3 regions of the Aquibium microcysteis genome follow, and region 1 is predicted to be linked to each of the others. Evidence: predicted binding sites of a transcription regulator. Region 1 holds the regulator's gene; each other region holds the start of a gene.
What was found. Region 1 encodes LexA, which represses DNA repair genes until DNA is damaged. Its sites were predicted from a motif close to TGTTCNNNNTGTGTTCNG; they were not measured.
Positions count from the first base shown of each region.

Region 2: IAI54_RS29025 (ImuA family protein) is a predicted target of LexA. The motif match lies at 9,114-9,131, and genes of this name have one in related genera.
Region 3: IAI54_RS27700 (sel1 repeat family protein) is a predicted target of LexA. The motif match lies at 8,550-8,567, and genes of this name have one in related genera.

Region 1 is NZ_CP061080.1:1,640,900-1,650,924, forward strand. It holds gene IAI54_RS07505 (molybdopterin molybdotransferase MoeA) at 1-219, shown strand, start outside; gene IAI54_RS29120 (beta strand repeat-containing protein) at 345-5,630, opposite strand; gene IAI54_RS07515 (response regulator transcription factor) at 5,770-6,450, opposite strand; gene IAI54_RS07520 (sensor histidine kinase) at 6,447-8,363, opposite strand; gene lexA (transcriptional repressor LexA) at 8,791-9,504, shown strand; gene IAI54_RS07530 (ComEC/Rec2 family competence protein) at 9,498-10,025, opposite strand, start outside.
Region 2 is NZ_CP061080.1:4,362,687-4,372,711, reverse strand. It holds gene hpaH (2-oxo-hept-4-ene-1,7-dioate hydratase) at 1-661, shown strand, start outside; gene IAI54_RS20450 (prolyl-tRNA synthetase associated domain-containing protein) at 738-1,262, shown strand; gene trxA (thioredoxin) at 1,282-2,244, shown strand; gene IAI54_RS20440 (LON peptidase substrate-binding domain-containing protein) at 2,334-3,005, shown strand; gene IAI54_RS20435 (Trm112 family protein) at 3,014-3,223, shown strand; gene IAI54_RS20430 (error-prone DNA polymerase) at 3,301-6,681, opposite strand; gene IAI54_RS20425 (DNA polymerase Y family protein) at 6,678-8,162, opposite strand; gene IAI54_RS29025 (ImuA family protein) at 8,104-9,096, opposite strand; gene IAI54_RS20420 (metallopeptidase family protein) at 9,275-9,697, shown strand; gene IAI54_RS20415 (DUF1737 domain-containing protein) at 9,777-9,983, opposite strand.
Region 3 is NZ_CP061080.1:5,871,383-5,881,407, forward strand. It holds gene IAI54_RS27650 (electron transfer flavoprotein-ubiquinone oxidoreductase) at 1-721, shown strand, start outside; gene IAI54_RS27655 (S8 family peptidase) at 861-2,519, shown strand; gene IAI54_RS27660 (hypothetical protein) at 2,615-3,013, shown strand; gene IAI54_RS27665 (DUF922 domain-containing protein) at 3,171-3,773, shown strand; gene IAI54_RS27670 (endonuclease/exonuclease/phosphatase family protein) at 3,873-4,934, opposite strand; gene IAI54_RS27675 (AMP nucleosidase) at 4,977-6,476, opposite strand; gene IAI54_RS27680 (hypothetical protein) at 6,537-6,737, opposite strand; gene IAI54_RS27685 (hypothetical protein) at 6,786-6,953, opposite strand; gene IAI54_RS27690 (glutathione S-transferase family protein) at 7,124-7,828, shown strand; gene IAI54_RS27695 (DUF2147 domain-containing protein) at 7,920-8,261, opposite strand; gene IAI54_RS27700 (sel1 repeat family protein) at 8,691-8,957, shown strand; gene IAI54_RS27705 (acetyl/propionyl/methylcrotonyl-CoA carboxylase subunit alpha) at 9,374-10,025, opposite strand, start outside.

The sequences.
Region 1 (10,025 bases):
GGCGTCTTCGGCGGACCTGTCGCGGCCAACGACCTGCGGCAGGACTATATGCGCGCCCGCGTGGTCGAGACCGACGGCGTGCTCGTCGCCACGCCCTCCCCGGTCCAGGACTCATCGATGCTGCGCATCCTGGCAGAGGCCGGCGCGCTCGTCATCCGCGAACCCTTCGCGCCTGCGGCCGTCGCCGGAGATCCCTGCCGGCTCCTGATGCTGCGTTGACGCGCCGCCGATCCCGGCGGAGAGCAGATCCGATCCTGTCGATGCATGAAGGCCGGAACCGCAGGGCTCCGGCCTTCATGTGAGCTGTGTCGACACGGACAGGCCGGGATTGACCGGACCTGCCTCTACCAGGCGACGGTGAGGCGCGCCTGGCCCTGGTAGCCCTTGAGTTCGATCTCCTGGACGCCGTATCGGCCCGAGACGCTCGACGACAGGCTGACATTGTCGTTCAGGGCGGTTTCGATGCCGAGTGCCAGTTCGAGTGCGGTTCCGCCGGTGCCGGTGGTGTAGGCGAAGTTGTCGACGGTCACCGTCTCGTCCGCGGTCAGGTCGTGTGCCACGGCGACATTGGCGAAGGTCGAGACGCTTTCGAAATGCCCCTCGGCGCGCAGGCCGCCGCGGACGCTCATCGCGTCGCCCGTCCCGAAGCGGACCTGGTCGACCCAGTCGCTCGAGAGATCGCTCACGGTCGTGTTCTGATAGGCGAACTGACCCCATGGCGTGACCCGGATGGTCTCGCTGCCGAAGGTGACGCCGGCTTCGACCACCATGGTCGCGGTCTGGGCGTCGACGGTGGTGGCGCTCGCCGCCGTCGGATTGAACGTCCAGTTGCTCGCGCCGTACTGGGCGACGGCGTCGACATAGGCCCGCTCGTTCGACCAGTTCGCCGTGACGCCTGCGGCATAGAGGTTGCCGCTGAGATCGGCGATGCCTGTCTCGGTGGTCACGTCGCTCACGGACCGGCCGTAGGAGGCGACGAAGCCGGCGCGGAAGTTGCCGCTGCCGATCACGTCGGTGCCGAACTGCGTGTAGTAGGTCTGCTGCGTATGCGAGGTGGCGTCCTTAATCTCGGTGCGGCTGCCGCCGGCCCGCATGAAGGACGTCTGCATGTCGTCACCGGTGCCGAGGCCACGGCGATCCACCTTGCTGCCCAGGATGTCGAGCGATGCTGCACGAATGCTCTTCTCCAGCACCGAGAGGCCGTAGGTCTCGTCCTGGATGATCGAGCCGACACCGTAGACGATCACGTCGCCGGCCCCGAAGAGCTGTTCCTCGGTCCAGCCGCCCGTGCCTTCGACCGTCGCGACCGCGTTGGCGGTGCGGACCGACCGGGTCAGCACGACCTCGCGGCCGTTCTGCGTGAAACGCTCGGCCCGGTAGACGTTGGCGGCGGTATCGCTGCCGCCGATGCGGATCAGTTCGATGGTGCTGAGGTCGCCGAGCGCATCGCCGCGGTTGGAGTTGTGCCGCGCCAGCGTCACCGCCAGCGAGCCCGTGGCGTCGCCGCCGATGTTGGTCTGGTCGTAGTCGACGGCGGCCGCGTAGGTTCCCTGTCCGTAGACGATCTCGAAGAGCGAATCGGCCGTGTCGAGATTTAGATTGCCGCTGACGTTGACCACGCCCGGCGAATAGCCCGGGGACAGAAGGCCGCTGAAGGCGAGATCGCCGATGATGAAGACGTTGCCCGTGATGGTGCCATTGGTGATCACGGCGTCGCCGGTCACCTGAAGCTGTCCGCCGAGCGTTCCGCCGAGCACGGTCGAGCCGGCTTCGGCCGTCAGGCCGCCGACGATCGTCGAGCCGTTGGCGAAGTCGGCGTTCGCGCCTTGCTGGATGTAGAAACCGGCACCGGTGGTGAGGCCCGACCAGCTGGTGCCAGCCGCCACGGTCACCTTCGTGGCGCCCGACCCGGTCTTGGTGTCGTTGTCGAAGATGTTGCCGACGACGACCGTGTCGCTGTCGATGACGAAGTTGACGATGCCGTCGGATCCCGCGCCGTCGCGTTCGACCAGAAGCAGCGTTCCGTCGTTGCCGGTGATCGTCGTGCCGGCGCCGAGCGTGATGTTGGCGATGCCGCCGCTCTGGTCGAAATAGGCGTAGGCCAGCGACTTGTCCGTGGACAGGCTGACTCCCTTGGTGGTGATCGAGCCGCCGTTGACGACCGAGAGCGCGGAGAGATTGGCTCCGCCCGCGATCGAGCCGCCTTCCACCTCGATCGTCCCGCCGTTCGAAGCGATCACGCCGGTCTGCGAAGCGACGCCGTCGAGCGTGAGGCTGCCGCCGGCCACTTCGAAGCCGCCCGAACCGTTGATGGCACCCGAGAAGGTGGTCGAGGCGTTGGTGAGCTTCAGGCGGTTCGTGCCCAGTTCCACCGCGCCGGCGCCCGACAGCGTCACGACGTCGATGCCCGCCAGCGCCGATGCGATGTCGAAGGTGCCCGCCACGTCGATCGACGAGGATGCGGCGATCGATCCGCCCGCGGCGATGAACAGCGTCGTTCCCCCGTCGATGGTCGTCGCACCGGTATAGATGTTCACGCCCGACAGCGTCTGCGAGCCGCTCGCAACCTTCAGTCCGCCATTGCCGGCGATGACGCCCGAGAAGGTGGTCGAGGCCTGCGTGAGGATGAGGTCGTTGGCGCCGAGCGTCACGGTGCCGCCACCTGCGAGCGTGACGATCGAGGCGTCGGCGTCGTTGCCGGCGATATCGAGTTCGCCATCGACGGTGACCACCGCGGATGCCCCAATGCTGCCTGCGCCGTCGAGCACGAGCTTGGCGCCCGAGGAGACGCTGGTCCCGCCGGTGTAGCTGTTGGCGCCCGACAGCGTCTGCGTACCGCCCTCGACCGTGAAGCCGCCGCTGCCGGCGATCACGCCCGAAAACCCGGTCGAGCCGTTGGAGACGACGAGGGTTCGGGTGCCGAGGGTCACGTCGCCGCCGCCGGACAGGGTGACGACCCGGGCGCCTGACGTCGTCGCGGCGATGTCGAACTCGCCCTCGACCTTCACCTCCGCCGAGTTCTCGATGCTGCCGGCACCCGACAGGACCAGTTCGGCGCCGTCCGCAATCGACGTGGCGCCCGAGTAGGTGTTGATGCCCGTGAGCGTCTGGATGCCGCCGTCGACCGTGAAGCCGCCGCTTCCGGCGATGACGCCGGAGAAGGTCGTGGAGCCGTCGGAGATCACGAGCGTCTGTGCCCCGAGCGTGACGTTGCCGCTCCCCGACAGCGTGACGATCGTGGCGCCCGCCGTCGTGGCGGCGATGTCGAATTCGCCGGCGACCTTCACCTCGGCCGAATCCTCGATGCTGCCGTTGCCCGACAGCGCCAGCTCGGCCCCCGCATTGATCGTGGTGTCGCCGGTGTAGGTGTTGGTTCCCGACAGCGTCTGCGTTCCGGCCGCGACCGTCAGCCCGCCCGATCCGGTGATGACGCCGGCAAAGGTCGTCGAACCGTTCGAGACCGTGATCGTGTTGGCACCCAGCGCGAGGTCGCCGGCGCCCGCCAGCGTCGTCAGGCTGCGGTCGCCATTGGCGCCCGAAAGGTCGAGCTTTCCGTCGATCGTCACCTGGGACGATTCCGAGATGTCGGCGGCGCCCTTGAGCACGAGCGTCGTCCCGTCCTTCACCTCGGTGGTGCCGGCATAGCCGTTGTCGGCCGTCATGGTGATCGTGCCGACGGTCGTGCCGTCGCCGAGGATCACGGAGCCGTTCGTCAGCGCGCCGTCCAGATAGGCGACGTTCTCGCCGAGGGCCCCGCCATTGGCGATGATGGTCCGCGTGCCGCCGGCCAGGTTGATGGCGTTCTTGAAGTGGACGTCGGAATCGGCACTGTCGGAGCCGAACAGCAGCGCGGATCCGTCGGTGACGAAGCTCGCCGACGCCCAGGTCACGGTCTGGCCATTGTTAAGGCGCACCGTCAGGTCGCCGTCGACAGCGGCGAAGCCGCCCGAGCCGGTCCACTGGACGCGGCCGGACGCCGTGCCGAGGTGGCGGTCGAAGGTGCCGTTGGTCTGCAGCACGCCGCCGGCCAGGTTGATGTTGCTGTCATCGTGGATGCCGGTGCCGTCGTCGGCGTCCAGCACCCCGCCGGAGATCTTCGTCTGGCCGGTATAGGTGTTGACGCCGTTGAAGACGACGAGGCCGCTGCGGATGTCGATGCCGGCGCCCTTGCCGCTGGCGATCGAGGTGCCGGAGATGCTGCCGGCACTGTCGTCGGCGATCGTGCCGTTGAAGGTGATCGTCTTGCCGTCGCCCGGATCGAGCGTCACGGACGACCCCTTCATCATGAACAGGTCGGTACCGGCCGCCTGTCCTGCCTCGCCGCCGTTCTGGCTGGAGCCGGCATAGACGTTGTTGCCATCGAAGGTCGCGTTGCCGGTGATGGTGAGACTGCCGCCCGACTGCACGAAGATCGCGCCGCCATAGGCCGAGCCGCCGCCGCCGCCCGTGCCGTTGGGGGTTCCGTCGGCGGTGGAGCCCACGCCGCCGCCGAAACCGGCCGCGCCGCCGGAACCGCCGGAACCTTCATTCGGGCCGTGATTGGCAGCCCCGCCATCATCGCCGTCGTCGCCGCCATTGCCGCCGATGCCGCCACCAGCGCCGAATCCACCGGAACCGCCGCTGCCGCCGCTGCCGCCGCTGCCTCCGGCTGCGGCGGAAATGGCGACGGCATTGCCACCGTCACCGCCATCGCCGCCGGCACCGCCGCCATAGCCGAAGCTGCCGCCGCCGCCCGCGCCGCCGCTTGCGCCGCTGCCGCCGGCACCCGAAACGCCCGTCCCATAGGCGGTCACTTCGATGGCGAGCAGGAAGGCTCCCTCGGCAGCGGCCTTCGTCACCGCTGCGGCGGCGTCGCCCGTCTTGTCCGTGGTCAGCGCCGTGAATGCAGCCGCCGCCGCCGTCAGCTGCGCCGTCAGTGCGGCGTCGAGCGGCTGCGCGGAAGCGGTGGCCGCGGCCGTGAACGCGGCGGCCAGCGCCGTAAGCTGCGTCACCTCGACGGATTCGGAGCCGGACGTATAGATGGCGTAGACCTGATCGGCCAGCGCCTTCACCGTCTGCACGGTCGACGCGGCGCCCGAAGCACCATCGCCGCCCTTGCCGCCGGCGCCTCCGACACCATCGCTCCCGTCGCCGCCGTTGAAGCCGTTCTGGCCACCGACGCCGTTGCCGTTGCCGGCGAAATAGGAGGACTCCGTCGGTCCATCCCGGCCGTCGGCACCCGTCGAACCCGCGGTCCCGGTCCCCCGCCCGTTCAGCCCGCCGCCCGTCGCGCCCACGCCGCCATCGCCGCCGATCGCGGTGTTGCCGATGAAATCGACCGAATCGATGGTCACGGTGGCGCCGCTGCCGACGAAGATGCCGCCGCCCATGCCCGCGCCGCCGCCGCTGCCGTCGCTGCCCTGCGCCGTCTGGCCGGTGATCGTGGTGCTGGTGACGGTGTTGGTGCCGGCGAGGAATTCCGTTGCCCCCGCATGTCCGGCATAGCCGGCGACGACAAGCGTCATCGCCATCATCGAGGTGGTGGCGAGCGCCCGCTGGCGGAAGCGTCGCCTGGTCGTCGAAGGGCCTGTCGTCGAAGAAACCTGGGCGCCGCTGATCGGATTCCGGCGGTTTTCGGTGGAACGGTTCATGGACCGGAAGTCTCCTGGCAACTCTACTTTCCGGCGTTCGGAATCATCACGGCCGGCGAATCTCGCACATCGCTACCACTCGCTCCTTACGGAAAATTAACGTTAATTACATCGGCGTGACCGCCGCGACGGGCGGGCGTCAGCCGTCGATGCCGAAAGGGATCGTCAGCTCGTAGCCCCAGTTGCGGATGGCGCGGATGCCGCGCTCCCCGGCGCCGGCTTCCTTGATCTTCTGGTTGATCCGGAAGATCGTCACGTTGATCGTGTTCCGGCTGGCGATGCTTTCGTCGCCGCCGAGCACCGCACCGATCTGCCAGGCTTCGAACCGGCGCTCCGGGGCGCGCGCCAGAGCCACGAGCACCGCGAGTTCGGACGCGGTCAGGGGAAGACTGCGCTCGGGACCGTGCAGCTGCCGGGTGTTGAGGTCGACGCGGAAGTCGGGAACGGATGCCGCGGGCGCCGCGACCCGGCGGCGCAGCGCGCCCACGACCGCGGTCAGTTCGTCCGCGGCGACCGGCGTGGTGAGATAGATGTCCGCCCCCATCTCGTAGCCGTCGCGCCGGTCCGACGGTCTGTCGCGTTCGGACAGGAGGATGATGCCGATGCGCGGCTGCAGTCGGCGCATGCGCGCGGTCAGGCTCAAGCCGCTCTCGCCGGGCAGATTCACGTCGACGAGCAGCATGTCCGGGTTGATCGGGCGGGTTGCCTCGATGAAATCCTCGGCACAGCCGAAGGCGCTGACGCGATAGCCGACGTCGGAGAGGGAGCGCGTGAAGGCGCGGCGCAGGCCGTCATCGCTCTGGATCACGACGATGTTCATCGACGGCCCGGCCTCTCCCGCAGCCGATCGGCCTCTCCGGAAAGCGCGTGCCGCGGGTCGCGGTCCGGCGGAACGGCCGGAAGCCAGAACTCGAGACGAATTCGTCCCTGGGCCACCGTGCAGCCGACCCGGCCGGCGAGCATCTCGGTGACGCCCTGAACGATGTAGAGACCGAGGCCGGAACCGGGCACCCCGCGCGAGCCGGGCGCGCGGTAGAACTTGTCGAACACGCGCGCGGGGTCGGGTGCCATGTCGGGCAGCAACGCGTTCTCGATGGTGACGACCGCTCCGTCGGCGCCACCGCGCGCGAGCCTTCGGCATGCGAGGACGATCCGCGAACCCGCCGGCGCATGTTTGATGGCATTCTCGACGAGGTTCGACAGGACCATGTCGACCATCTGCCGGTCGCTTGCGACCAGGACCGGCTCCCGTGCCTGCATTTCCAGCGGATTGACCGGCGAGTGGCTTGCCACGACCCCGCGCAGCGCTTCGGCGAGGTCGAAGCGTGTCGCCCCCCCTTTGGGATCGGCCTCCTCCGGCTGACTGCTGCGCCGCACGATGGCGTCGATCTCGCACAGTGCCGCGCGGATGTCGCGGTATCGCTCCGGACCGAGGCGGGCGGGATCGATCGAGAGCTGGATGGCGGCGAGCGGATTGCGGATCTCGTGCACCAGCATGGCGGCGAAGCGGTCCTGGACGTCGCGCTGCCGCCGCGCGGCGTCCAGCGCCTGGGTCACCAGGTCCAGCCGCGCACGGTTCTCGGCGGCGCGTGCATCTCTCTCCCGCGCCCGGCGCTGGATCAGGAAGAACATCTGCGCCCCGTACATCAGGACGAGGATGTAGGGATAATGGTAGGTCCACTCGCCGAGATTGCCGATCCCCAGCAGCGGGACCACCGTCACGGCGAATGCGACGGCCTGAACCCCGTAGAGCGTGCGCAGCAGCGGTGACCGGACCCCGTCCCTCCATGGCCAGACCGCCATCGCGAAATAGAACGCGGAACTGGCGAAGAGGAGCATGGAATTCAACCGAAGCGCGAATTGCGCATGCCCCGCCATCAGAATCGCAATCAGGACGGCCGAGCAGCCCAACATCATCCAGCTGACGGTGGAGACGAGCGTTGCGGGGGCGTAGAGCAGGAAGACCTGGCGATGCAGCATCACTCCGAGGGCAGGCGCCAGACAGACCAGGGCGCTGGTCAGACCGCTCACCCGGCCGGCCGGTGCTTCGGGCATCAGGGCGGCGATATAGCCCATCACCGCCAGCATCGAGACGATGTAGCAGAGTTGCGAAGCGATGAAGAGGACGGTGATCGGCGCCGGCCGGCGCACGAAATCGCCGATCGACCAGAACAGGATGCACGCCGCGATGGCCAGGAAGAGGACGAGCAGGGCGTCCGAGGCCAGTTCGGCCTGGCGTACGTCGCGCCAGTCGATCGCCTCCACCCCGAAGAGCGATGAACTGGTCGTCTCCAGCCGCAGGAAGTAGACGGTGTCGGGCGCGGCCGGACGGATCTCGAAGGTCAGGGCCACCGTGGCGGCCTCGCGCTGCCGGAAAGGCAGAAGATCGCCGGTTTCCCGTCGCTGCCAGCCCGCTCCGGAGGAATCCGGCTCGAACAGCGTGACCCTGTCGAGAAAGGTCGGCCTGATGTAGAGGACGAGCGGCCGGCCATCGGCCTGCGGTCGCACGCGCAGGCGGAACCAGTGAGCCGACGGCGTGAAGCCTTCCGAGAAGAGCTTCTTCACCGGCGCGAACTGCATCCCGACCACATCCTCGACGCCCAGCCGCGCCGACGGGTCCTCGAGCACCGCTCGCTCGACGACGTGGTCGGACCCCGGATGCAGCGAGACGAGCGAGGCGGCACCCAGGATGGTGATGACGATCCCGATGACCGCGAGCAATGGCAGCAGCAACTCGCTTCCATAGTCGGCGACACGCGAGCGAATGCTCGCCGTCTTCAGATGAGATGCGACCGGCTCGGCAGCCCGCCTCGGTGAGAATTCCATGAGCCCCGACAGACGCCCCTCTCGTAAGAGCCGGGCGACACCGGAATTCCCCTGCGACTTCCACGCCACGCCCCGCCTGCCAACCTATGCAACGCACGCGGAGAATTTACCAGCGGTTGACCGACCTTCGTCCCCAGCCGTCGGCGCTTCCATCCCCGGCGCCGCGGCTCGCCCATCGCGCCGGTCAGGCGGGCGTGGCAGCGGGAAGCGGCGCTGGCCGGTTTCTGCGCATGCGCGGTGACCGGATCCGAACAAAGCGATTGCGGAACAAGACTGGAACAGATAGGTTTGTTCCGGTTTTGTTTTTCGCACGATTCCTTCCGGGGGTGGACCCATGCTGACCCGCAAGCAACACGAACTGCTGCTCTATATCCACGAGCGTCTGAAGGAGACGGGCATACCGCCGTCCTTCGACGAGATGAAGGAGGCGCTCGATCTCGCCTCCAAGTCGGGCATCCACCGCCTGATCACGGCGCTGGAGGAACGCGGTTTCATCCGGCGGCTGCCCAACCGCGCCCGCGCGCTGGAAGTGCTGCGGCTGCCCGATTCGATTGCGCCCGGCCTCGGCGCGCCGCGGAAGTTCTCGCCCAGCGTCGTGGAGGGCGGACTAGGCAGGAAGCCGGAAGCGAGTCCCGCGCGCACGGCCAGCAACGACGACAACGCGAACGGTGTTTCGATCCCGGTGATGGGCCGCATCGCCGCCGGCGTTCCGATCGACGCCATCCAGCACCAGACCCATTCGGTCGTGGTGCCGCCGGACATGCTGGCGGGCGGCGACCACTACGCGCTGGAGGTGAAGGGCGATTCGATGATCGAGGCCGGCATCCTCGACGGCGATACGGTCATCATCCGCAATACTTCCAGTGCCACGCCCGGGGACATCGTGGTGGCGCTCGTCGACGGCGAAGAGGCGACGCTGAAGCGCTTCCGCCGCAAGGGCGCGTCGATTGCGCTCGAAGCGGCCAACCCCGCCTACGAGACGCGGATCTTCGGACCCGACCGCGTCAGCGTCCAGGGCAAACTGGTCGGCCTCATCCGGCGTTACTGAGCCGGCGCGTCCGGGCTCCTGCCGGCCGGAGCACCTGCGCTGCTTTCGTCCGGCTTCCGCCTTTCGGGCTCATAGGGCGGCATGCCGCGCGCCTCGCGCGAAAAGCTCCGGTGCGCATGCCAGGGTCTGAAGGGTTCGCGTATGGCGCGGCGGAGCGCGACGTTTGCTCCCCTCCCCTCGCCGGCCGCCGTGAATCGTCCTTCCGCACTGCCGCGGCGGGCGAGATCGCGCCTCGTGAGCACGGTCGTGGAACTGCCGGCGGGACAGGGGGCAGCGACCGTCGCATCCTCGATCACCATGAGGGCGGCGGTACCGCAATGCCCTGATGCCGACACCCCCTCGCTCACCCAGACGACCAACGCGCCGCTGGCATGGCGGGCAGCACAGGCTCCGCCGGTGCAGGTGAACGGCGTGTCGGGCTCCGGCGGCGAGAACGGCTGCGGCACGCCGGATGCCTGCTCGGCTCCGCCCGAAGTCATCACCGGCCGGACGACTGCGCCGGCCATGGCCGCATCCATCCA
Region 2 (10,025 bases), 2.7 Mb from region 1:
GCGCAAGCGCGCCGCGGGGAGGCGGGTCATCGGGTGGAAGATCGGCCTCACCTCCAAGGCCATGCAGCAGGCGCTGGCGATCGACACGCCTGATTCGGGAGTACTCCTCGACGACATGCTGTTCGACGACGGCGCCGCGATCCCGCCGGACCGATTCATCCAGCCGCGAATCGAAGCAGAGGTGGCCTTCATCATGAAGGCGCCGCTGGCGGGGCCCGGGGTCACCGTCTTCGACGTGTTGGCGGCGACGGCCTATGTGACGCCGTCCTTGGAGATCCTCGATACCCGCATCCTCCGCGTGGATCCGGCAACCGGCCGGGCCCGGACGATCGTCGACACGATCTCCGACAACGCGGCCAATGCCGGCCTGGTGCTCGGCGGACGCGCCATGCCGCCGGACCAGGTCGACATGCGCTGGATGGGCGCGATCGTCTCGCGCAACGGGGAGGTTGAGGAGACCGGCCTCGGCGCCGGTGTCCTCAACAATCCGGCGCGGGGCGTCGCCTGGCTGGCGAACCGCCTCGCGCGCTATGGCGACCGGATCGAAGCAGGGCAGATCGTTCTCGCCGGATCGTTCATCCGCCCCGTGGAAGCGCGCCATGGCGACACCATCGTCGCGGATTTCGGTCCGCAGGGGACGGTGAGCTGCCACTTCCGGTGATGCTGGGTCCGGCCGCGCCGCTTGCCGAGCGGCCGGCATTCTCCTAGAGGGATTCCCGGAACGGAAGGGAACCGAAATGGCGAGGACGCGTGCGGATCTGATGGCCTATCTCGAGGGCCTCGGGATCGAGACGACGACGGTCGATCACCCGCCTCTCTTCACCGTCGAGCAATCCCAGGCCCTGCGGGGCGAGATTGCCGGCGCGCATACCAAGAACCTCTTCGTGAAGGACAAGAAGGGACGATACTTCCTCCTCACGGTCGGCGAGGACGCGGAGGTCGACCTGAAGACCGTCCATCAGACGATCGGTGCGTCCGGACGCGTCTCCTTCGGCAAGCCGGATGCGCTGTGGGATCTGCTCGGCGTACAACCGGGGGCGGTCACGGCCTTCGGCGTCATCAACGACGTCGGGTCGCAGGTGACTCTGGTCCTCGATGCCGCCTTGATGCAGAATGACGTCGTGAACTGTCATCCATTGACGAACGAGGCGACGACGACCATCGCAAGCCGCGATCTGCTTCGTTTTGCCGAGGCGACGGGCCACGTTCCTCTGGTCTTGAACCTCGCCACTGCATCGCCACATGACGGCAACCTCGCCTGAGAATCGGAAAGCCTGAGACATGAGCACCCGGGACAACCCCTTCGCCGGATCGAACGGCGGATACGACACCGAAATCAGCTTCGGAATGGAACCGCCTGTTGCGGCCAGACCCGCGGGGGACCTGATCAAGGACACGACGACTGCGGGATTCGCGGCCGATGTCATCCAGGAATCCCGCAAGCAGACCGTCCTGGTCGATTTCTGGGCGCCATGGTGCGGGCCGTGCAAGCAGCTGACGCCCGTGCTCGAAAAGGCGGTTCGCGAGGCGGGTGGTGCGGTCAAGCTCGTGAAGATGAACATCGACGACCATCCTGCGATCGCCGGCCAGCTTGGGATCCAGTCGATCCCGGCCGTCATCGCCTTCCGCGACGGGCGCCCGCTCGACGGCTTCATGGGAGCCCTGCCGGAAAGCCAGGTGAAGGCCTTCATCAAGAAGGTGGGCGGCGAGGCAGCCGATCCCGTGCAGGACGCCCTCGCCGATGCGGCCGCCGCTCTCCAGGCGGGCGATCTCGAAGCTGCGGGCGCCATATATGGCGGCATTCTGCAGGCGGTGCCCGGCCATCCGGTTGCATCGGGGGCGCTTGCCGGCCTGCTGGTCGATCTGGGAGATCTGGAATCGGCCAGGACCGTGCTGGCGGAGGCCGTGGTGAAAGACAAGGAGCCGGCCGAACTCGCGAGCGCCCGAACGCGCCTGGCACTGGCGGAGGAGGTCGCCGCTCTCGGCGATCCGCGCGAGCTCCTGCAGCGGCTCGGGCAGGATCCCGACGATCACGACGCGCGCTTCGATCTTGCGCTGATCCAGAATGCGCAGGGCCTGCGGGCAGAAGCGGCCGACAGCCTGCTGCACATCATCAAGGCCGATCGCAGCTGGCGCGACGACGGCGCGCGGGCTCAACTGCTGAAATTCTTCGAAGCCTGGGGCATGACCGATCCGGCGACGTTGTCGGCAAGGCGGCGGCTGTCGTCGGTCCTGTTCTCCTGACCGCAGACGTGCGAGAATCCGGATGGTGGCATTGCCGTCCGGATCAGATGTTCCAGATTCCAGGGCAATCCCGCAGGAGGCCCATCCCGTTGCAAGCTGGAAACGCGCATTATCGGAATCCGACCGACTTTCCATCCACCGTGCCCGTCTTCCCCCTGTCGGCCGCGCTCCTCCTGCCTGGCGGACGGATGCCGCTCAACATCTTCGAGCCGCGCTACGTCGAGATGGTGGACGCGGCGCTGGCGTCCGACCGCCTGATCGGCATGGTCCAGCCGCGGCTCGACGGCGGGATTCGGCCGGACGGAGAGCCGGAACTTTGCGAGGTCGGCTGCGTGGGTCGTCTCACCTCCTTCACGGAGACCGGCGACGGTCGCTATCTGATCTCGCTGCAGGGTGTCTGTCGCTTCCGCATCGTCGAGGAGGTCGCTACGCGCGAGGCGTTCCGGCGGTGCAGGGCGATGGTCTTCGCGGGTGACCTCGACCTCGAGCGGGAGGCGGCCGAGGTCGACCGGGATGCGCTGCTGAAGGCCTTCCGGTCCTATCTCAAGGCCAATGAGCTGGAGGCCGACTGGGAGTCGATCAGCCGCGCGGAGAACGCGATGCTCGTGAACGCGCTCTCGATGATGGCGCCGTATGGCGCGGTCGAGAAGCAGGCGCTGCTCGAGGCGCCCGATCTCAGGACCCGGGCGGAAACCCTGATCGCCATCACCGAAATGGCGCTGGCGCGCAGCGGTGACGGCGCCGGCGCCAGCCTTCAGTAGAGGCAGGCATGGCCGAGGGTGAACGCGTCGCGGTGATCGACACCAAACTCCTCGAGCTGATCGCCTGCCCGATCAGCAAGGGACCGCTCGTCTACGACGCCGCACGCTCGGAACTGGTTTCCAAAAGCGCACGGCTCGCCTACCCGGTCAGGGACGGTATCCCGATCATGCTTCCCTCGGAAGCGCGCTCGCTTCGCGACGATCCGCCGGAGCGGTAACCAAGCTCCACCTTCGTCGAGGCCGGCCCGCGGCTTGCGGCAGACGGGAGCGCGCCGGCCCTCCGGTCCCCGATCCTTCAGTGAAAGTTGCGGCCTTTCGGCATCACCGCGCCTGACCGCCGGGCCAGAGCCTGATAGTCTTCCCGCAGGCCCGGGATCTCCTCTATGAGGGCGGCTAGGCGCGACCCCTTCGTCGCCTTCTCGCGCTGCTCGACAACCGGTCGCCGAACCTCGTCGGCATTGGCCAGCGTCATGATGAGATGGGCTTCCTCCGACAGATCGCCGAGGCGTGACGTGATGTCTTCCACCGCTTCGGCCACGACGTGGATGACCCCCGACTCCGATTGGACCTTTCCCCGCACCCTGACGAGCCGCGAGCCGATGACGATGGCCCGGAATCGCTCGAAGACCTTCGGCCAGACGATGACGTTGGCCACTCCGGTCTCATCCTCGATGGTCATGAAGATGACGCCCTTGGCGGACCCCGGCCGCTGCCGCACCAGCACCAGGCCGCAGACGGAAACACGCGTTCCGCTTCGCACGGTCTCGAGCGCGGCATTCTCGGCCGCCCTTTCCGCGGCGAGGCGCCGGCGCAGGAACGAAACCGGATGGGCCTTCAAAGAGAGCGACAGCGTGCGGTAGTCGTGAATGACGTGCTCGCCGAGCGGCATGGCGGGCAGCCGCATTTCCGGCTCGTGATCGGCGAGCTTCAGCGCCGGGTCGTCGAGCAGCGGCAGGAAACCGCCGGTCCTGGTGTCGTCCAGGCCTTGCACGGCCCAGAGGGCATCGCGCCGGTCGAGTCCCAACGAGCGGAAGGCATCCGCCCGCGCCAGCCGTTCCAGCGTCGGGCGGGGCAGGCCCGTCCGCAGCCACAGGTCGCGGACCGAATCGTAGCCGGCTTGCCGCCGCTCCACCAGCCGCTGCATCTCGTCCTGCCGCAATCCCTTGATCTGCCGGAGGCCGAGCCGCACCGCATGGCGGGTGCGGATCACGTCCCGCATCTCGCGATGTCGGGCTGCGATCCGCGTCCTGTCGAAAGGTGCATCCTCCAGAGTTCCATCCCAGCAGGAGTGATTGACGTCGGGCTCCAGCACCTCGACCCCGTGCTCGCGGGCGTCGCGGACCAGTTGCGAGGGCGCATAGAAGCCCATCGGCTGGGAGTTCAGGAGCGCGGCGCAGAAGACGTCCGGATAGAAGGTCTTGAACCAGCACGAGGCATAGACCAGCAGGGCGAAGGAGGCGGCGTGGCTCTCCGGAAAGCCGTATTCGCCGAAGCCCTCGATCTGCTTGAAGCAGCGCTCGGCGAAATCCCGCTCGTAGCCGCGGGAGACCATGCCCTCGATCATCTTCCGGCGCAGCGTGCCGATGGTGCCGACCCGTCGGAAGGTGGCCATGGCGCGGCGCAGCTGGTCGGCCTCGCCGGGCGTGAAGCCGCCGGCCACGATGGCGATCTTCATCGCCTGTTCCTGGAACAGCGGCACGCCCAGCGTCCGCTCCAGCACGGCCTTCAGCTCCGGACGCGGATATTCCGGCTCCTCGAGCCCCTGTCGCCGGCGCAGATAGGGATGCACCATGTCGCCCTGGATGGGTCCCGGCCGCACGATCGCCACCTCGATGACCAGGTCGTAGAAGGCACGGGGCTTCAGCCGCGGCAGCATCGTCATCTGCGCCCGGCTCTCGATCTGGAAGACGCCGATCGTGTCTGCCCGGCAGATCATGTCGTAGACCCGGGCATCCTCCTTCGGGATGGTCGCCAGCGTCAGCCGCTGCGGGTGATCGTCCGGGTAGTGCCGCGCCAGGAGATCGAAGGCGCGGCGCAGGCACGACAGCATGCCGAGCGCCAGGATGTCGACCTTGAGGATGCCGACGGCATCGAGGTCGTCCTTGTCCCATTCCACCATCCGGCGTTCCTCCATCGCCGTCCTGACGATGGGCACGATCTCGTCCAGGCGGTCGCGGGTGATGACGAAGCCGCCGACATGCTGGGAGAGATGGCGCGGGAAGCCGAGGATCTCGTTGGCGCGGTCCACCAGATGGCGCGTCAGCGGCTCGGCCATGTCGAGGCCGGCGGCCTTCGCCTCCTCGCCGCCGAGGCCGGCGCTCGACCAGCCCCAGATCGAGCCGGACAGCGCCGCCATGACGTCCTGCGACAGGCCCATCGCGGCCGCCGTCTCGCGAAGCGCCGAACGGCTGCGATAGGTGACCACCGAGGCGGCGAGAGCCGTGCGCCTGGCGCTGTACTTCTCATAGATATAGGCGATCACCTCGTCGCGGCGGTCGTGCTCGAAGTCGACGTCGATGTCGGGCGGCTCGTTGCGCTCGGGCGAGATGAAGCGCTCGAACAGGAGATCCATGATCTCCGGTCCCACATCGGTGATGCCGATGCAGAAGCAGATGATGGAGTTCGCGGCCGATCCACGCCCCTGGCAGAGGATTCCCTCTCGGCGCGCGAACTGGACGATGTCGTGGACGGTGAGGAAATAGCGCGCATAGGTCAGCTGCTCCACTACGGCGAGCTCGTGCCGGATCATGGCGGACACTTTTTCCGGGACGCCTTCGGGATAGCGCCGTGCCGCGCCCTCCCAGGTCAGCCGGGCAAGCTCTTCCTGCGGGGTGGCGCCGTCGCGCGTCGCCTCGTCCGGGTAGTTGTAACTGAGTTCCGACAGGCAGAAGGACAGCTCGCCGGCGAAGCGGAGCGTCTCGGCCAGCGCCTGCGGATGGCGGCGGAAGAGCCTTGCCATTTCGCGCGGCGGCTTCAGGTGCCGCTCGGCATGGGCGCGCAGCTCGAACCCGGCCTGTGCCACCGGCGTTCCGAGCCGGATGGCGGTGACGACGTCCTGCAGCGGACGCCGACCCGGCTCGTGATAGAGCACCTCGCCCACCGCCATCAGCGGCAGGCCGGCTGCCTCGGCCAGTCGAGCCGCCTGCTCCAGCCGCCAGCGGTCGTTGCCGTCGAAGGCGGGCGCCACGGCGACGCGGACGGCGCGGCCGAAGCGCCGCGCCAGCCGGCGCAGGAGGTCGAGTTCGCCGGCGCCGTCCTCGCCGAGCGGCGGCAGCACGGCCAGCGACATGGCGTCGCCCCAGGTCATCAGGCCGCCGAGCTTCAGGTCGGGCGCGCCCTTCACGCCCGCTTCGTTGGCTTCCGTCAGCATGCGGCAGAGATGCCCCCAGCCCGCGCGGTCCCGCGGATAGGCGAGCATGTCGGGCGTGCCGTCGGAAAAGACCAGCCGGGCACCGGGATGATAGGGTAGGCCCTCCTTCTGCGCCATCTTCCAGGCCCGCACGACACCCGCCACGGTGTTGCGGTCGGCCAGCCCGACGGCCGAAATGCCGAGGCGCCGGGCCATGACCACCTGCTCCTCGGGCGCGGAGGCTCCGCGCAGGAACGAAAAGTTCGACTGGACGGCGAACTCGGCATAGGCCGGGGCGGCCTTCGTCACATCGTCGGCGACGGTCATGCGAACAGTCCGTGCATGAACCAGCGCGGCACGGCCGCGGTTCCGTCGTAGAGACCTTCGCGGCAGAGCCAGAAGCGTCGCCCGGCGGTGTCCTCGACACGGAAGTAGTCGCGGGTGCGCGCGTCCCGGCTGGCCTGCCACCATTCGGGCGCGAGACGTTCCGGCCCTTCGGCACGGGCGACCCGATAGAGCGTGCGGCGCCAGCGGAAGGAGAAGGGCGGTCCGTCGGGGACCTCGGCGGAGGCCTCGACCGGTTCGGGCCGTGGCAGCAGGCGGATCGGCCGCTCGCGTGCACCCGGCCGGGGGGCCGGGACGAGGCCGGGAGGGCCGGCGGCGCCCCTGCGCGGACCCGGCGCGTCTCTGCCTTCGGAAGGCGGCGCGTCGGCAAAGGGGACGAACGCCACGGCGCGCTCCGGGAGGTGACTTTCCCGCAGCGTCGGGCGGCTGATCGCCGCCCGGCCGAGGCGGGCGCAGATGCGGTCGGCGAAGAGCGCCAGATCCTCCTCGTCGGCGGCTCTGCCGTTCCCGGCGAGATCGCCCTGCCGGGTCTCGAAGCGCGCGCTCTCGCGCATGTTCAGCCGCACCAGATCGAAGCCGAAGCCGGCATCGATGGTGGTGACGGCCAGGCGTTCGCGGAACAGACGCTGGATCATGCGTGGGTCGCGCATCGGCCGCGATGTGCCGACGCCGACCCGGCAGACCGCACCATCGACCCTGAAGAGCGCCAGTTCGATGACCTTGGCGCCCTCGCCCCGGGTTTCCAGGCTGGCGCGCGCGGTGGTCGCCAGCATGAGGACCAGTTCCTCGATATCCTCCATCCGCTGCACGGGTTCGGCCAGCGCGCGCTCCACGGAGAGGGCCGCCACAGGGAGCCGTGGCGAGAGCGCCTCTTCGGCATGGCCCAGCGCCTGGTCGAGCCGGGCGAGCGGGAGGCGGCCGAACCGTCGGGCCAGCGGCGCGCGCGGAGCTTCGAGAATGGCCCCCACCGTTCGCAGCCCGACGCTTTCGAGGCCGGCGCAGACGGCAGCGTCGAGCCGGAGCGCCGACAGCGGCAGGTCACGCAGGAAGGCCGCTTCCGCGCCTGCCTCCAGAATGATGCCGCGGGCGAAACGGGCCGCCGCCCAGGCCGCTCCGGCCGTCGAGGCGATCGCGGCCCGGGCGCTGAATCCCTGCTCGCGCAGGCGCTTCAGGAGATCGTCCAGCATCGCCCGTTCGCCGCCGAAGAGATGGGCGCAGCCGGTGATGTCGAGATGCAGTCCGTCGGACCCGTCGAGCGCGACCAGGGGCGTATAGCGGTCGCACCAGTCGGCAAGGCCGTCGAGGAGCCGCTCCTCGGCTGCAGGATCGGCCTCGACCACCTCCAGAGACGGATGCATGGCGCGGGCATCGGCGATGCCGGTGCCGCGCTTCAGCCCGAGCGCCTCAGCCTGCTCGTCGAGAGCGGCGATCCGCTGCGCGTTCCTTTCGCGCCGGCTGACCACCAGCGGCGGTCGCCCGGCCGCCGGCGTGGCCCGCCAGGTCCGGCCGAGCCGACGCCGCCAGACGCTCTCGATCGGGAGATAGGGGAACCATAGAGACAGGATCCTCTGGCCGTCTGTGCCGGAAAGTGCGGTCATGGGCGTTCCATTCCAGTTCGAACCTGCCGGACGCGCCGGTCCGGCTCTTGTCGAGGTCGACGCAGAAGGCAGGCGGACCGATCGAGCCGGGGAGCGGACCCGACACGGTGGAGCGCAGTCCCGACGCTGCCGGCGAGACGAGGAGGCGCACGGGCGCCGCGGTCGCCTCCGCCAGGGTGGAATGGCGGATGAGCAGCACCGGCCGGCCGGCGTCGCGCGCGCGAAAATGCAGCCGTCTGGTGGCGGTCAGGTCGAGACGCCGTGCCGCCCCGCGCAGTTCCAGGATCACGAGGCCGACGCAGGAGAGGGCGGCGGCTTCGTCGGCCACCCAGAGCGCATCGTCGAGCCTGGCCGTCTCGCAGAAGAGCATGCGCTCGGGCGCGATTCCGAAACGGAACCAGAGCCCGGGCGCGTGGGGCATGCCGGCTTCGCGATGGGTGTCGGAGGTGGCGATCCACAGGAAGGGCAGGCCTGCGGGAAGCGACAGCGCCGCCAGGCACAGTACAAAGCCCGCCACCGCGCCGGCATTGCGCATCTCCGCGCCGTGAATCTCCGTCAGCGCGGCGCGCGGCAGGCCGCCGCCGAGCGCGGTGTCGAAGGCAGCCGCGCCCGTGGCCAGAAGACCGCCTCCATGGGAATCCGGACGCAGCGCCATGCCCCGCTCGCGCAGCACGGTCTCTCCTTCCGGCGGCGGGCCGGCCGGGACGACCTCCAGCCTTTCGGCGGGCGTGCCCTCGATCCGGGCGATCTGTCGACGCAAGGCAAAAAGGGTTTCCCGCGCCGTGGCGATGGTCGCCATGGCCTGCTCCTGCAATCCGTTCCTGTTATGTTCCTATGGATTCCAGAGGGTCGGAAAAGAGTCAAGCACGCGTCGGCTGAATTTATTCCTAGGGCGGTTTACCCTGCGTTTCACCTCTTGCGGCCCGCCCCTCGCAAGATCGGCGACGAACGGCTATATGCCCGCCAAAGGACAGGACATGGCCCGCATCTACCAGACCCGCTCATGGCACGATCAGCTCTCGCCCTCGGTGGACGAGATGGAACTGCTCGCGCTCGAAGCCTATGCTCACCTGCCGGAGGATTTCCGTGCCCTGACCGGCGAGATCGTGATCCAGATCGCCGAGTTTCCCGACGAGGAGATCATGGACGATCTCTCGCTGGAGACGCCGTTCGATCTGCTCGGCCTCTTCGAGGGGCGCGGCATCGCCGAGCGCTGGAACCCCGCCACCGGCGAGGGACCCAACCGCGTGACGCTCTATCGCCGCGCCATCCTCGACTACTGGGCCGAGAACGAGGAGACGCTGGGCGACATCGTCACCCACGTCCTGATCCACGAGATCGGCCACCATTTCGGCCTGTCGGACGAGGACATGGAACGCATCGAGGAAGCCGCGCCGTAAAGGCGCGCCCGCAGCGGATTCCCGAAGACGTCTTACGGCCGGCGGCCCGCGCGTGCCGCTGACGCCCGGCTCGCGCCGCTCACTGTTCGCCGAGCTTGATGCCCGGTTCGTAGTCGATCCCCTCGACCTCCTTCACCACGGCCTGGCCGCAGCGCATGGTCTTCGTCTCGGCATCATAGGCGTAGGTCGGCCCGCCGGACAGGATCCAGCCCTTGTTCAGGGCCGCCGTCACCTTGTGGCAGAAGCTCGAATCGTCGGGTCCGGTGAGGAAGCGGTAGAGTTTCATGAAGCGAACCTGATCGGGAAAGACGGAGGAGACTTTACCGCA
Region 3 (10,025 bases), 1.9 Mb from region 1:
GCCGCGCATCAAGGGGTCGCACAACGCCGTGCTGTCGGGCATGATGGCGGCCGAACACGTCGCCGAGGCGCTCGCAGCCGGCCGCGGGTCCGACGAGATCGCCGGCTATGAAGCCGCCTGGCGCGATTCCGCGATCGGCAAGGACCTGAAGGCGGTGCGCAACGTCAAGCCGCTCTGGTCGAAGCTCGGCCTGTGGCTCGGCGTCGGGCTGGGCGGGCTCGACATGTGGACGAACACGCTCTTCGGCTTCTCCTTCTTCGGCACCATGAAGCACGGCAAGCCCGACTACGCGGCGCTGGAGCCGGCCGACCGGCACAAGCGCATCGACTACCCCAGGCCCGACGGCGTGCTGACCTTCGACCGGCTGTCCTCGGTGTTCCTGTCCAACACCAACCACGAGGAGGACCAGCCGATCCACCTCAGGGTCAAGGACCCGGAACTGCAGAAGTCGTCCGAATACGGCGTCTTCTCCGGTCCCTCCACCCGCTACTGCCCGGCCGGCGTCTACGAATGGGTCGACGCCGACGGCAACGCGCTCGCGGGCGGTCCGGGCGCCGCAGCCAAGGGCGGCGAGGTTTCCCACCGCAATCCGGAGGCCCGCTTCGTCATCAACGCGCAGAACTGCGTCCACTGCAAGACCTGCGACATCAAGGATCCCAACCAGAACATCAACTGGGTGCCGCCGCAGGGCGGCGAGGGGCCGGTCTATCCGAACATGTAGCGGGAACGGCCACCACCGTCCCGTTCTGGAGACTTCCCGGCCGGCGCGTGGAAGCACGCGCCGGCTTTGTTCTGTCGTTGACTTCCCCTAAAAGTTGTGAAAATTAAATGGTATCCACTAAAAATTGCGAGTCCTTGCGATGCCGCAGAAAATGGTCGAGAAGATCGAGGAGATCGCGGAAGGGTCGGACGACGGTCTCTGCGACGTGATCTTCCACCTGAAGTCGCAGGACCTTACGTTGACACATGTCGTCAACGCCGGTGGCGTCGCCTTCCGCAACCGTTCTCTCGTCACCAGCGCAACGGAACTCCTGCCTCCGTCGCTCGAGGTCCTGAGGGAGCGCCAGCCCCGGACGATCCGGCGCAAGACCGACCGTGACGCCGAAGAACCGAGCTTCGCCTCGACCATTGCGCGGGCCCCTATTTCCGCGTCCCCGCTCGAGGAGACGATCGCGCGCAACTACGATCGGCTGGCGACCGCGATTGCGAGCGCGGCGCTGCGTCCGTCGGTTGAACGCGTCAAGGACAGGACCAAAGACCGCTTCCGCCAGTACCGTCCCGCGGTGCTGTGGAGTTCGGAGTCGCTGCGTGTCGCGCTGCGGCGGGACGACCTCCTCGACCTGCGCCAGAGGACGGACTTCCTGGCATCGCTCAACGACGTCTACCCGAACCAGCAGGTCGGGGTTCCGCGGTACTTCTCGCCGGCGCGGTCCAGCGCCAAGGTGCAGGGGGAACTCTCCCGGGTCGCGTGGGGCGTCGAGCGGGTCGGCGCGCCTGCGGCCTGGGGCGCCTTCGGCCATCGCGGCGCAGGTGTGCGGGTCGCGGTGCTCGACACGGGGGTCGACGCGTCCCATCCGGACCTCAAGGGGAAGATCAAGGGCTGGGCCGAGTTCGACGGCAGCGGCGCCCAGCTGCCGCGGTCGAGGCCGCACGACACGGACCGGCACGGGACCCATGTCTGCGGCACCATCGCCGGCGGCGGTCACAGCGGCCAGTTCGTCGGCGTGGCACCGGAGGCGGAGATCTATGCCGGTCTCGTCCTCAACGGGCGCAAGGGCGGGACCGTCGCCCAGATCCTCGCCGGTCTCGACTGGGCGATCGAGCAGCGCGTCCACGTCATCAACCTGTCGCTGGGCGGCCGCACGCTCGAGCGGGTGGTGCGCTCGCCGTTCCATCGGTCGCTGTTCCACGCGGCCAGCATCGGCATCTCCGTCGTCGCGGCCGCCGGGAACGACGGCAGCCAGACGTCCGGCACCCCGGGAAACGATTTCTTCGCTCTGGCGGTCGGCGCCGTCGACGTGAAGGATCGCTGCGCGGGCTTCAGCGGCGGCGGCACGCATCTCATCACCGAAAGCGAACATATCGGGCCGAAACTGCTGCCGCTCGCCTACTCCAAGCCCGACCTGTGCGCTCCCGGCGTCGACATTCGGTCGACCGTGCCAAAGGAGGCCTGGGGCTTCCTGAGCGGAACATCGATGGCCACGCCGCACGTGGCCGGCGCGGTGGCGCTGCTGCGATCGGCCTGTCAAGGCTTCTCCGATCTGCCGGGCTTCCGCCAGTCGAGCGTCATCCAGGACATCATCCTGGCAACGACCTTCGATCTCGGCGAGCGCGGCCTCGATCACCGCTTCGGTTTCGGTCGTGTCGATGCGCTGAGGGCCATCGACGCGGCAAGCGGCTGGGTTACTGATACGTCCGAGTACCGTGATCGGCGGAACCGGTCTCCGGTGGCGCCGCCGTCGGCACGCGGTCGTCTGGGCCGCCTGCCGGGGATTGGTCCGGCCGATCCGGGTGCGTGAACGTTTCGTCAAGGTGGTTTGTCCATCATGAGTGGCGTTCGATGGAACCGGGACAACCTCGAAGTGTTGTCTCCTGCCACGCCCGGAGCGATACAATGCTGTCGAGAGTGCCTTCCTCACCGTCCGCCGGCGACGATTCCTCCGACCAGAAGGTCGAGCCGGACGTCTGGGCCGGGTTTTCCGGCCGCAGGACGGAGGACGTGATCGTCGAACTCGTCCTGCCGGCCTTGTCCTTCACCCCGAAGCCGGCGCCGACGGGCTCAGGCGAAGGCGCGCGTCCGGGGCTCTGGCCGATGCCGCCATCGTCCGCCGATGCCGACCGGGTCGCTGCCGTCTTCGGAGAGGCGAGGGAGCGACTGGGCGCGATGGGCATCTCCCGGGTCACCGAACTGCGCAGTGCCGGTTCGATGGTGGCACGCGTCGACCGCCGGCAACTGGGGCTGCTCGCCGCCCTGCCGTCGGTCCGCCGGATCTACCCCAACACCCCGCTGTGAGGTGATCGCCCACGCCGGCGCCTTCCCCCTTCGCCGCGCGCGCGTCCGATGCAGGGAGGGTCGTCCGGACGATGGGCGGTGACCGGCGCCTTCATCTTGTGATTGCAAGTTGCCGCGTCACGTGTACGATGTGCCGCAGCAACGGGGGATGGTCAGGATGTATCGGCTGGGAGCCGCAGTCGCCGCAGTGCTGTCTTTCCTCCTGTTCGTTGCATGGCCCGCCCAGGCCAAGACCCGCATCACCGAGAAGACCGAGTATTACGAAATCTCCGGCAGGACGGGCATGGAGCTTCTTCTGGACATGAACCGGCGCGGCCCGCGCCAGGGCTTCCTGACGAAGGCCATCGCACAGACGCGCTACGAGACCCGGCCGGACGGCAAGTTCGTGCACGAGAAGGGTGTGTGCAGGATCAAGGGCGGCGGCGTCACCATGAAGATCACCTACGTCTACCCGAAGCCAAGAGGGACGCTCGACAAGGATCTCGGCCGGCGCTGGAAGCTCTTTCAGGCCGACAACGTCCGTCACGAGCAGACCCACGGCCGGATCGCCCGGGAACTCGCCAGCGAGGTCGATGCCTACGTTCGCGGCTTCGCCGTCAAGGATGGCCCTTCCTGCTGGAAGGCGCTGTCGCGCTTCGAGCGCGAGCTCCAGGCGTACTACACGCGAAACAAGAAGAAGCAGGCCGCATTCGACCTGAAGGAACATCGCGACGGGGGGCCGGTCGACAAGAGCATCCGCATCCTGGTCGGCAAGCGCTAGAGCATGTCTCCCGGAAGGGGACACCCGTTTCGGGCGGACGACATCGCCAGGAACAACCACCTGAAGCGTGCGGAGCGACCTTGAAGGGTCGCGACGCGGCTAGGGGCGCTCGGGCATCCCTGCCGACGTCGTCCGGGCGGCATGCGGTCGGCGCGGAGAGGCGAGCCCCGCGACGGCGACGGTGCCGGGCGGCTGCTCCGGCCGCAGCGTGAACTCGACGAGAACCGGCAGGTGGTCGGAGCCGACGCCCTCCAGGCGCCGTGCGTCGACCAGCAGCACCCCGGGCTTGGCCAGCACGTGATCGATCGGCAGTCCGAGCCAGCGCCGCAGCGCGTCGGGGGCCGACCGCACGAGCCAGGTCGGCCCGAGACGCGGCACCGCCGTGAAACCGCCGGCGGCCGCGATCGTCCGCACCGACGCGCTCCAGTCGGCCGCGTTGAGATCGCCGGCGAGGAGCGCAGTGTCGCTGAGCGCGCCGAGAGTGGGCAGGAGCTCGCGGATCTGCCGGGGCTGTGCGAAGGGCCAGGGCCAGAGGAGGTGGAGGCTGGCGATCTCCACGGCGTGGCCGCCGAAATCCACCGTGACGAGGCCGAAGCGCCCGCCGAGGCCGCAGACGCCCATGTCGAGGAAGGGGCGGCGCGAGAGGATCAGCACGCTGCCCACCGACCGCTCGTCGGGGCAGTCGAGCCGGTGCGGGTAGGCCGCCGAGATCGCCTGCAGGCTCTGCCGCCAGGCCGGCGAGGCCTCGTTCAGCGTCACCACGTCCGGCCGCGTGCGCCCGATCAGCGACAGCACGCGCGCGGGATCGGGATGGTCGTAGCGCATGTTGAGCTGCAGCAGCCGGTAGCGCGGGCCGGCGACATCGCTCGCGGCAGCCGGCGTGGCGCCATGAAAGGGCGCGAGACTCGACGTCGTGGCGAAGGCACCGATCGCGAGCAGCAGTCCGGCCGCACCGTGCAGCCATTGCCGCGTCGCCAGGAGAAGCAGGCAGGCCATCGCCAGCAGCACCGCGAGATGCGCGCGGAAATGGGAGAAGGCGTCGAACGCCGGATGCAGCCGGCCGAGCAGGCCGGCGACCAGCGGCAGCGAGATCGCCAGCGCCAGGAGCAGGGCGGCTGTCTTGACGGGGCCGGAGGCGGCGAGGACACGGAAGCGGAGCATCGCGATGCGGTGCTCCGCAATCATGACCGTTTCAAGAAGCCGCTACTGGAACGCCGTCTCCGAGAAGCTGCGCAGCTTGCGCGAATGCAGCCGTTCGACCGGCATGGCGGCCAGCCGCTCCATCGCCTTCATGCCGATGATCAGGTGCTGGGCGACCTGGCGCTTGTAGAAGTCGGTCGCCATGCCGGGCAGCTTCAGTTCCCCGTGCAGCGGCTTGTCGGACACGCACAGCAGCGTGCCGTAGGGCACGCGGAAGCGGAAGCCGTTGGCCGCGATGGTCGCCGACTCCATGTCGAGGGCGATGGCGCGCGACTGCGACAGCCGCTGCACCGGGCCGCGCTGGTCGCGCAGCTCCCAGTTGCGGTTGTCGATCGTGGCGACGGTGCCGGTGCGCATGATGCGCTTCAGGTCGTAGCCGGACAGCCCGGTCACCTCCGCCACCGCCTCCTGCAGCGCCACCTGCACCTCGGCCAGCGCCGGGATCGGCACCCACACCGGAAGGTCGTCGTCGAGAACGTGGTCCTCGCGCACATAGGCGTGCGCCAGCACGTAGTCGCCCAGCGCCTGGGTGTTGCGCAGGCCCGCGCAATGGCCGAGCATCAGCCAGGCATGGGGCCTCAGCACCGCGATGTGGTCGGTGATGGTCTTGGCGTTGGACGGGCCGACGCCGATGTTGACCATCGTGATGCCGCCGTGGTCGGGCCGCGTCAGGTGATAGGCCGGCATCTGCGGCATGCGGGCAATCGCGACCGGGTTCTCCTCCGGCTCGCCGGGCAGGGTGACGATGTTGCCGGGCTCCACGAAGCTCGCATAGCCCTCGCCGCCGCGCGCCATCATGCCCCGCGCCAGCGCCACGAACTCGTCGATGTAGAACTGGTAGTTGGTGAACAGCACGAAGTTCTGGAAATGCGACGGGCTCGTCGCCGTGTAGTGCGAAAGCCGGTGCAGCGAATAGTCGATGCGCTGTGCGGTGAACGGCGCCAGCGGCGACGGCTCTCCGGGTGCCGGTTCGTAAGTGCCGTTGGCGATGTGGTCGTCGGTGCCGTTGAGATCCGGCACGTCGAAGATGTCGCGCAGCGGCCGCTTGATGCGGTCGGCGACGGAGGCCTCCACGTGGGTGCCTTCGAGGAAGGCGAAGTGGACGGGGATCGGCGTCTCCGATTCGCCCACGGTGATCGGCACGCCGTGATTGCGGATGATGTGCCTGAACTGTTCGGTGAGGTAGCTCTCGAACAGGTCGGGCCGGGTGATGGTCGTCGCGTAGTGGCCGGGCGAGGGCATATGGCCGTAGGCCAGGCGGGTGTCGACCGGATCGTAGCTCGCCACCGTGACGCTGACCTCGGGATAGCAGGCCCTGAAGCGCCGGTCCGGTGCGCCCGAACTCGACAGGCCGTTGAAGGCCTCGCGCAGGAAGGTGGTGTTGCGGTCGTAGAGCGTCTTCAGTGCGGCGACGGCCTCTTCGGCGGTCGTGAAGCTCTGGCGGGCATAGGGCTCCGGCCGGTCGATCGTGGCGATGGCTCGTGGGTAGATTCGCTTTTCCATGTCCCATTATAGGGATCGGATCGTGACAGTGCGAGGGGGCAGGCCCACCGCAAGATCGGATTATCGGGCGCGTTGCAGGCCGAACACGATCACCAGCCCCGCTCCGCTGGAGCGCTGGATCTCGCTGCCCACGAACCGGCCGCCATCCTCCTCGCCGCCGGCCAGCGCCAGCATCGGCGCCGACAGGAGCGCCAGCACGAGGGCGATCCGGGCGATCGCCGTGCCGGGCGAGAAGCGGTGAACGGGAAGCTGGGTGGTCATCGGATCGGCTTTCGGAATTGTTCGGGCATCGGTGCGGTTGGCAGGGCGTCAGCGCCGGGGCGGCCGGCAGACCAGCCCCTCTTCGAAGACGCAGGGAATGAACAGGCCGATCTCCCAGGACAGGGCGCTCCGGCTGGTGCCGGCCACCACGACGGCCAGTGCCGCACCGGCGGCGAGGACGCTCAGGCTGGCGATCACGAGGCGTCTGGCATGCATGGCTTGTCCCTCCATGCTGCCGTTTTCGCACGGCCGGACTGAACCGCGGCTGAGGGGGCCGTTCATGAGGCGTTCAAACACGTTAAGATGAGCGCTGGACCACCGAAGCGGCCTTGCCTTCGAGCCCCGGAGGGCCTTTCTTGGCGCCGATGCGAACAACGGAGGGATGCATGGCCACCCAGACCACACCGATCGATCTCTACTACTGGCCGACGCCGAACGGCTGGAAGATCACCATCATGCTCGAGGAACTCGGCGTTCCCTACGAGGTAAAGTTCGTCAACATCGGCAAGGGCGAGCAGTTCGAGCCATCCTTCCTGGCGATCGCGCCCAACAACCGCATGCCGGCCATCGTCGATCCGGAGGGCCCGGGTGGCGAACCCATCTCGGTCTTCGAGTCGGGCGCCATCCTGCAATATCTGGGCCGCAAGTTCGGCCGCTTCTATCCGGCCGACGAGCGCGCCCGCGTGGCGGTGGACGAGTGGCTGTTCTGGCAGATGGGCGGGCTCGGGCCGATGGCCGGGCAGACGCACCACTTCCGCCAGTACGCGCCGGAAAAGGTGCCCTACGCGATCGACCGCTACACCAACGAGGTGAACCGGCTCTACGGCGTCATGAACCGGCGGCTCGCCGACCGCGACTTCCTCGCCGGCGACTATTCGATCGCCGACATGGCCTGCGTGGGCTGGGTGAAGCCCTACAAGAACCAGGGGCAGGAGATCGACGACTTCCCGAACCTCAAGCGCTGGTTCGAGACGGTGATGGCGCGGCCCGCCGTCGAGCGGGGCATGGCCATCGGCCAGGAGCACCGCCGCAACCTCGCCGACGACAAGGAAGCGCAGAAGATCCTGTTCGGCCAGAAGGCCCGCGCCTGACGGCCGGCCCGTCGGGTCCACGAAAAAGCCCGGGCGACGCCGACGCGTCGCCCGGGCTTCTGTTCAGGGCCGGTGCTGGCGGGATCGACCGCTACAGCTTCGACCAGGTCTGCGACTTGCAGAAGATCGCCGCCACGCAGCCCTTCATCGTCAGCGATGCGCCGGACAGCTTTCCGGTGCCGCTGTAGGTCTTGTCCTCGGTCGGATCGGTGATCGAGCCCTTGTAGGCGTTGGCGCCGTTCAGGCTCATCTTGCCGATCTGCTTGCCGGCAAATTTGCCCGTCTTCAGCTTGATGCAGAAGGCCTCTCCACAGGGGGCGATCACGGCCGTCTCGCCGGACGCGGTCTTCCAGTTGCCTTCGATCGGGTCGGCGAATGCCGCTCCGGCCGACACGAGCACCGCCGCTGCGGTCAGTGCGAAAATGCGCTTCATGATGTCCTCTCCTTCATCTGGTCGGCCGCAGGGCCGGCGAAAGCTTACGCGAACGTCAACGTAAACCAATGCGACGAAGCGCGGAAGCGGTGTCCCAGCGGAAGGCCGGGGAAATTTTCGGCGGGCTCTGCCGCCGTCGCGGGGCCGATGCGACCGATGCGGCGGCAGCCGACCGTTTCGCAGGGTTAGCGAAGGGTTTCGACGGGTGCGGCGCATTTGACGCGAATTTTCCGCGAATCCGCGGAACTCCGCGATTCCCATCCTTAACGGTTTCTCGCCTTTACCTCTTGTTTTAGTTTTGTTTTCGTCGAGTTAAGCAAGCCATTTAACGACGGATTCAAGGCTTCCCGGCATCCTGTGAAGCATCGGAAGAACAGCGGAAGACGACAAAAGGCCGCCGCTTCCACGAGACCAACGGGGACTGGAACAATGGCACGCTTCGAAATGCTCGACGCCGGTTTCGGCGACATCGGAAACAACGCCCAGGCCGACATTCTCTTCGAACTCGGCATGATGTACGCCACCGGCCGCGACTGCGAAGTCGACATGGTCGCCGCGCACAAATGGTTCAACATCGCCGCGATCAAGGGCTCCGACCGTGCGGCCCGGCTGCGCGGAGAGGTGGCCGCCTCGATGAGCAAGCTGGAGATCGCCCGGGCGCTCCGCGAGGCCCGCGAGTGGATGACGATGCACTGACGGCGCGTCGCGGTCGGGGCAGGCACGGCGGGCTTCGCGCGCCGCCGCGGATCGATAGAAATTTATCCGCTGCGCACGTCCTGCGTTAAGGATTGGGATACGAACGGTATCGGACAAGTGGGTCAGGGAGTGCGGGAGAAGACGGATCGTCGTGGTTGAAGGACAGCGCGACGGACGGCCGCCACCAAAACCGCGCCGGCTCCGAGGGGAGGCCGGCGCGGTTTCGCTTTCTGCGGGATGTCGCGGTCGAAGTGACAGCCCGGGAGGCTCCGAACTTGCGCCTCGTCAGGCCGCGTCGAGCGGCCGGATGCGCCTCTCGATCTCGAACAGTCGTTTCGTATCGCGATCTGCAAGGGAGCGGATCATATGATGCTCTTTTCCGCTTGGGGTACTCCGTCAGGCGGAATGGCAGAGATTCACCCCTCCCTGAACCGCACCAGCACCGTACCCTCGCTCACCTGCGCCCCCTCGGTGGCGATGGCGTCGATGACGCCGTCGTGCGGGGCGGCGATGGTGTGCTCCATCTTCATGGCTTCGAGCACCAGCAGCGCCTGGCCGCGACGCACCGTGTCGCCGGCCGCGGCGCGCACGACCTTGACCAGCCCCGGCATCGGCGCGCGCAGAGCGTCGCCGCCGGCTGCCGCGTCCTCCGCCGCCTCGAACGGATCGGCGATCGAGAATCCGTGGCCGACGGGACCCTCGAACACCGTCACGTGGCCCGGCCAGCGCGCGGTCCGTGCGGCCGCGACGTGGGCCTCGTCGAGCACCAGCGTCTCGCCATCGTCGAAAGCGACCGCATGGCGGCCGTCGCGGCGCGCGGTGATGCGGGCGGCGAGAGCCTCCTCGCCGCGTTTCAGCGTCACCCGCTTGCCGAGCGGATGGAAATGGGTGTAGCCGGCCAGCGCGTCCCACGGGTCGGTTGCACCGGCGGGGCACTGCGCGCCCGAAGCCGCCAGCGCGGCGAGCGCGGCCACGTGCCGCGAGGGGCCGGGCAGTGCCGTCAGCGCCTCCTGGCTGCGGCCGATCAGCCCCGTGTCGACGTCGCCGGCAGAGAATTCGGGGTCGCCT